3 regions of the Streptomyces sp. NPDC006691 genome follow, and region 2 is predicted to be linked to each of the others. Evidence: riboswitches for the same ligand, from Rfam matches in the RefSeq annotation. Region 2 holds a riboswitch; each other region holds the start of a gene.
What was found. Region 2 has a riboswitch for S-adenosylmethionine ahead of ACFYNP_RS11315 (putative leader peptide). Riboswitches for the same ligand answer to the same signal wherever they lie in the genome.
Positions count from the first base shown of each region.

Region 1: it holds a riboswitch for S-adenosylmethionine, as region 2 does, so the genes downstream of both, ACFYNP_RS06825 (aminotransferase class V-fold PLP-dependent enzyme) here and ACFYNP_RS11315 (putative leader peptide) in region 2, are expected to answer to the same signal.
Region 3: it holds a riboswitch for S-adenosylmethionine, as region 2 does, so the genes downstream of both, thrC (threonine synthase) here and ACFYNP_RS11315 (putative leader peptide) in region 2, are expected to answer to the same signal.

Region 1 is NZ_JBIAGW010000003.1:3,926-6,181, reverse strand. Features, by position in the region: gene trpD (anthranilate phosphoribosyltransferase) at 1-312, shown strand, start outside; SAM riboswitch class IV at 452-569, shown strand; gene ACFYNP_RS06825 (aminotransferase class V-fold PLP-dependent enzyme) at 816-2,256, shown strand, end outside.
Region 2 is NZ_JBIAGW010000004.1:271,715-273,970, reverse strand. Features, by position in the region: gene ACFYNP_RS11325 (GNAT family N-acetyltransferase) at 1-618, opposite strand, end outside; gene ACFYNP_RS11320 (hypothetical protein) at 788-916, opposite strand; SAM riboswitch class IV at 1,104-1,248, shown strand; gene ACFYNP_RS11315 (putative leader peptide) at 1,270-1,350, shown strand; gene ACFYNP_RS11310 (glutathione S-transferase C-terminal domain-containing protein) at 1,554-2,225, shown strand.
Region 3 is NZ_JBIAGW010000010.1:121,877-124,132, forward strand. Features, by position in the region: gene ACFYNP_RS22510 (alpha/beta hydrolase) at 1-112, shown strand, start outside; gene ACFYNP_RS22515 (glucosyl-3-phosphoglycerate synthase) at 186-1,133, opposite strand; SAM riboswitch class I at 1,270-1,435, shown strand; gene thrC (threonine synthase) at 1,453-2,256, shown strand, end outside.

The DNA of each region.
Region 1 (2,256 bases), on a different contig from region 2:
CGCGACGGCCAGGTCCGCGAGGAGGCCTTCGACCCGAGGGACGTCGGCATCGAGATCGTGCCCATCGAGGCGCTGCGCGGCGCGGACGCCTCGTACAACGCCGATGTGGCCCGCCGTCTGCTCGCGGGGGAGCGGGGGCCGGTGCGGGACGCGGTGCTGCTGAACTCGGCGGCCGCCCTGGTGGCCCTCGAACCGGGGCAGGGGCCGCTCGCCGAGCAGATCGGCGCCGCGATGGCACGGACGGCCGAGTCGGTCGACTCCGGCGCGGCCCGGGCCGCGCTCGACCGGTGGGTCGCGGCGAGCAACGCCTGACCCGGCTTGTACGGGGGCGTCCGTCCGTACGGGGACGTCCGGTACGGCGGCGTCCGGTACGGCGGTGTGACGCAGGGCGCAGTCCAGATCGCGGACCGCGCCTTGCGCACGTCGATACGTATGGCAGGATGCTCTTCAAGGTCATGAGTGACAGCGATTTAGGCCCCGGCTCGCTGTCCGGCAACCCTCCGTCCGTGGCGGGGTGCCCCGGGTGAAGACCAGGTCGTAGGCAGCAAGGCCTGCGGCAAGCGCGGACCCCTGGACATCGTTGGATGTCACAGCCCTGGGGTCCTGGTCCTCAAGGGAGCAGTCTCGTGAGCAAGCGAATGCGATAGGGCGTAGCGCCCCTTCTTCACACCTCCGCGCCCCCTTCTCCGGGTTGCGTGTTCGAGGTCAACACCCGTATACGGCACGGCAGTCGAACCCTCTCGCTCGATGCAGGGTCGTGCCGCCGTACCCGGGGTCCGAAGTCAACTCGCCTTGTCCTGCCGGGAGATACCGCCATGTCCGCACGCCCCGCCGCCACCGCCACTGCCGCCGTTCCGTCCCCTGGTGCCGTTCCGTCCCCTGGTGCCGAGTCCGCCGCCGTGGAGTCCGCCGTGGTCGGATCCGCCGCCGCCGAGTCCGCCGACCCCTGCTGTGCGGCGCCGCTTCCGGTGCTCGGCCGTGATGTCACCGTGCCGCTGGTCACGGGCGGCGAGGTGACGTATGCCGCCCTCGACTACGCGGCGAGCGCGCCCGCCCTCCAGCGGGTCTGGGACGACGTCGCCGCGTACGCGCCCTACTACGGCAGCGTGCACCGCGGGGCGGGTTACCTCTCGCAGCTCTCCACCGACCTGTTCGAGAACAGCCGGGCGACGGTGGCGGAGTTCCTGGACTGCCGCCCCGGCGACCAGATCGTCTTCACCCGCTCCACCACGGACTCGCTCAACCTGCTCGCCCAGGTGCTGCCGGCCGACTGCCAGGTCTTCGTCTTCGAGACCGAGCACCACGCCTCGCTGCTGCCGTGGCGCGACGCCCGCGTGACCTACCTGAACGCACCGCGCACCCCGCAGCAGGCCGTCGAGACGCTGGAGCGCGCGCTCGCCGACCGCGACCCCTACGGGCCCGCCCTCGTGTGCGTCACCGGCGCGTCCAACGTCACCGGCGAGCTGTGGCCGGTCAGGGAACTCGCCGCCGCCGCGCACGCCCACGGCGCCCGGATCGTCCTGGACGCCGCCCAGCTCGCGCCCCATCACCCCGTCTCCGTAAGGGAGTTGGACGTCGACTGGATCGCCTTCTCCGGGCACAAGCTGTACGCGCCGTTCGGCTCGGGCGTGCTGGCCGGCCGCGCGGACTGGCTCCAGGAGTCCGAGCCGTACCTCGCGGGTGGCGGGGCCTCCAAGAAGGTCGCCCGGCGCTCCGACGGGGGTGTCGACGTCGAGTGGCACACCACGGCCGCGCGGCACGAGGCCGGGTCGCCCAACGTCATCGGCGTCTACTCCATCGCCTCCGCCTGCAAGGCACTGACCGAGGCGGGCTTCGACGCGCTGGTCGAGCGCGAGCGGCATCTGATCGCGAAGGTCCGGGAGGGCCTGGCGGAGGTTCCCGCGGTGCGGGTCCTCTCGCTCTTCGGCGACGACGCGCCCCGGGTGGGCGTCATCTCCTTCGTCGTCGACGGCTGGAACAGCTCGCACTTCGCGGCGGCGCTGTCGGCGGAGTACGGCATCGGGGTGCGCGACGGCCTCTTCTGCGCCCACCCGCTGGTGCGCACCCTGCTCGGCACGGACCCGCAGGACCCGGGCGAGTGCGGGGCGCCCGAGGCGGAGCCGGGCGAGCGCTCGCTCAACGCGATCCGGGTCAGCTTCGGGGCGGGGACGCCGGACGAGCACGTCGACCGCTTCGTGCGGGCGGTGCGGGAGTTGGTGTCGGACGGCGCGAAGTGGCAGTACCGCACGGAGGCCG
Region 2 (2,256 bases):
GGTGTCGCCGCGTTCTCTGATGCCATGCGCCACGGCGCGGACGAGCCGGGTCGCCAGGCCCCGGCCGCGGTGGTCCGGGTGGGTGCAGACGGCGCTGATCTCGGTCCAGCCGGGCGGCCGCAGCCGTTCCCCGGCCAGCGCGATCAGCCGACCGTCCTCCCGGAGTCCGAGGTAGGTGCCGAGCTCCACGGTACGGGGCAGGAAGGGGCCCGGCCTGGTCAGCGCGATCAGCTCCAGGATCTCGGGTACGTCGCAGAGCCCGAGCCGTACGGCCTCGGGCGCGGGCGCGTCGCGCAGCGCGGTGGCCACCATCTGGACGCCCTCACCGCTCTGCTCGATCCCCCAGCCGTCCGGCACGGTACGGACCGCCGTCACCGGCGTGACGGCACCGGGCCCGACCAGCAGGGCCAGGTCGTCCCAGGCACGGGGGTCGGTGGGGTCCGCCAGTGCGGTGAAGGGCGAGACGTCCGTGGGGAAGCGGGCGGCCCTGCCGTGGCGCTCGGCGAGGTGGGCCTGCGGGCCCGTCAGCGCCGCCCAGGCGGCGTTGTCCAGGACATGAGGATCCGTCAGCCGGGATTCCGGGCTGGACGGTGGGGCGGGGTACACGCTGGTGGACATGGCGGTGCGGGTCTCCGTATCGGGATCGCGGCAGGACCCCTGCCGGGCGGAACACGGCGAGGAAACCTGCGATGACGCGTGGACGTCCGTGGTCCGAGGGGTACGTCGAGCGCGGACAGCCGCACCACGTGGGCGGTGGGCGTCAGGAACTCGATGGAACGGCCAGGGCTCAGCGGAGGGCGCTGCTCGGCTCCGTACACAGCGCGCTGCTGACGCGCAGCAGGTCGACACAGCGGTCCGTGCACAGCGGGATGCGGCCGGGGCACCGCCGGGCGGCCGTCCCATCAGCTGCGCGCATCACTGTCACCGTCACTTCTTTGGCCCCGCAGGTGTTCTGCCGACCCGTTTCCACGGGCCCGAGGGCAGCACGTCGTTCGCGAAAGGTAGGCAGGCCTCCTGGGGAATGTCAATGTACGGGCCACCAGTTGAGACCGCTCGTCGGCCTTCTTGACGGCTTCGCGAAGCCCGCCCAAACTGGCGTGGACGGTCACGATTGTCAGCGCCCACAGTGCGGGTCCGCCCGCTCCCGTGGTCATCGGCCCCGGCCCGCTGACAGGCAACCCTTCCACCGCGACGGGGTGCCCCGGGTGACGACCGGGTCCCGCCTGCACGGCGGGGCAAGCGTGGTCTCGCGTCTCGCGAGCCCCGAGGATGAGGCGGGTGGACATGCCGAGGAGCGGCCTGACCAGGCGCCTGCACATCGATCTCCTGCGCGTCTCCAGCGCCTACTGATCCGGGACCGGTCGGCACGATCCGGACCGTCCCCGACCAGCGATGCCGCCCCGCATCCAGCCGCTGATGCGCTCATGCCGTAGTGGCGCCTCATTCCAGGGAGAGTCATGCCCGAGACGTTTTCCCGCAGTTCCCGCACTGCCGTGTCCACCGGCTGTCAGGCCTCGCCCCCCTCTGCGGGGCCGCGCCCCAGGGCGGCGGCGGTGGCGTCGCAGCACGCCCGTCGCTTCCGCAGCCGGATCGGTGCCGGGGCGGCCGGTGGCTTCTACCCCGCACCACGGCGCTACGACCTGTTCCTGTGCGGGAGTTGTCCCCGCTCGCTGCGCATCGCGATCACCCTCGACCTGCTCGGTCTGCGCGGCTCGGTCGCCACGACGATCCTGGGCTCCCCCGCCGCGACCCCCGACGGCTACGCCGCACTGCGCCGCGCCTACGAGACCACGGGGTACCACTACGACGGACCGTTGACGGCGCCCGCGCTGCGCGACCGTTGGAGCGGCCGGATCGTCAGCAATCACACGCCCGACATCCTCCGCGACCTCGCGGGTCCCCTGGCCGGCGAGGACGGCGGCGAAGCCGCCCCGCTCCGGCCGCCGCATCTGATCGCGGACATCGAGGCCCTGCGCACGGTGCTCGACCGCGACGTCACGTCCGACGCGCAGCCCTCGGCGCGGCAGGCCGCGCTGAGGGTGCTGGATCGCCGTCTCGCCCGGCGGCCCTATGCGCTGGGCGAGGAGTTGACGGCTGCGGACGTGGACCTGTGGGTGGCGCTGGTCCATCTCGACGACCCGGCCGAGTTGCTCGGCGCGGCCCCCCGACTCGACGCCTACGTGCGGCGGCTCGGGGAGCATCCCGCCTTCCGGCGCGCGGTCTAGGCCGGGCCCGGACGCGCCGCACGCGGAACGG
Region 3 (2,256 bases), on a different contig from region 2:
CTTCGACCTCCTCTTCCCCGGGGCCCGGATCAGCGAACGCAACCTCACCGACCAGGTACGCGCCCTGCGCGAGGCCCTCCACCCCCGAGAGTCCGCCGGGGCCGCGCGCTGACCCGGCCGAAGCCGCGGCCGCCCGGGCCGCGCGGCGGACCACGCCGCCCGGGCCGCGCGGTGGACCACGCCGCCTAGGCCGCGCGGTGGACCGCGTACTCCTCGATCTCCCGCATCGGCGGCCGCTCCTCGGTGTCCACCGCGTATGTCCGCGGTACGAAGCCGTGCTCGCCCCGCTCGAACTGGGTCAGCTCGGGCCGGACGAGATGGCCGCGCGACAGCCGCGACTGCGCGGTGCGGTAGATCGCGGCGGCCATCCGGCCGAGCGCCTGCCCGTCCTGGTGGCGGTGCTTGCGCACGCCCACGTCGACCTGGGCCAGCGCGTCCAGGCCCACCGTGTGCAGCGCGTCCACCAGCAGCGCGAGCTCCACGCCGTACCCGACGGGGAAGGGCAGCCGCTCAAGGAGCGAGCGCCGGGCCGCGTACTCGCCGCCCAACGGCTGGACGATTCCGGCCAGTTGGGGCCAGTGCAGATTGAGCAGCGGGCGCGCCACCAGCTCGGTGACCCGGCCGCCCTGGCCGGCCCCGGTCCCGAAGGGGCGGTCGTACATCGCCTTGACGAACGCCACGTCCGGGTCGGTCAGGAGCGGTCCGACGATGCCGGAGACGAACCCGGCGTCGAAGTCCTTCAGGTCGGCGTCGATGAAGCACACGATGTCGCCGCTGGTCACGAGCAGCGAGCGCCACAGCACCTCGCCCTTGCCGGGCAGCGCCGGGAGGCGGGGCAGGATCGCGTCGCGGTGCACGACCCGGGCGCCGGCCTTCGCCGCGACCTCGGCCGTACGGTCGGTGGAACCGGAGTCGACGACCACCAGCTCGTCGACCAGCGGCACGGCCTCCGTCATCAGCTCGCGCCGGATCGCGGCCACGATCTCACCGACCGTGCCCTCCTCGTCCAAGGCGGGCAGGACCACACTGACCGTGGTCCCCGTGCGGTGCTTCGCGGCCAGGATCCGCTCGATCGGTCGCTCGGCCGCGGCCCAGGAACGCCTGCTCAGCCAGCGTTCCACCTCTTCCAGCACGGCTCCTGGCCTCCTTGTGTGATCCATCTCGCGGTTCGGACGACTATCTCAACCGTCCAGGGCTTCGGTTACAGTCTTGAACAACGCGGATGACCGTCGCATGTCGGGGGTCGTCGTCACGCTGACAATCGAATACCGCTCATCCAGAGGGGCAGAGGGATACGGCCCGTTGAAGCCCCGGCAACCCTCCAGTCGGTTCTCGTCGATCGCGTCGGTCACGACACGGTCCGGACACGAGGCCACCGGCTAGGGAAGGTGCCAAATCCGTCTCATGGCGAAGTTCGTCATGAGGAAGATGAGGAGAAAGGGCCTCCCCTCCATGTCTGCTCAGACTGTTGAAACCCGCACCGCCGTCGACCTCGGTCCGGCATCCGGACTCTCCTGCCGCGAGTGCGGCCAGCGTTTCGAACTCGGGCCGATTTTCGCCTGCGAACTGTGTTTCGGACCGCTCGAAGTGGCCTATGACCTGCCGCTCGGCGACCCCGAGGCGCTGCGCAAGCAGATCGAGGCCGGCCCCGAGAACATCTGGCGTTACGCCCCGCTGCTGCCCGTCCCCGCGGACGTCGCCGACAAGCCGAACCTGAACCCGGGCTTCACCAAGCTCGTCAAGGCCGAGAACCTGGCCCGAGAGCTGGGCGTCGAGCCCGGCAAGCTGTTCGTCAAGGACGACTCCGGCAACCCGACGCACTCCTTCAAGGACCGCGTCGTCGCCCAGGCCCTGGAGGCCGCCCGCGCCTTCGGCTTCACCACGCTCTCCTGCTCCTCCACCGGAAACCTGGCCGGCGCGGTCGGCGCCGCCGCCGCGCGGGCCGGCTTCCGCTCCTGCGTGTTCATCCCGCACGACCTGGAGCAGGGCAAGGTCGTCATGGCCGCGGTGTACGGCGGCGAGCTCGTCGGCATCGAGGGCAACTACGACGACGTGAACCGGTTCTGCTCCGAGCTCATCGGCGACCCGCTGGGCGAGGGCTGGGGCTTCGTCAACGTGAACCTGCGTCCGTACTACGGCGAGGGTTCCAAGACGCTGGCGTACGAGATCTGCGAGCAGCTCGGCTGGCGGCTGCCGGACCAGCTGGTCATCCCGATCGCCTCCGGCTCCCAGCTCACCAAGATCGACAAGGGTCTC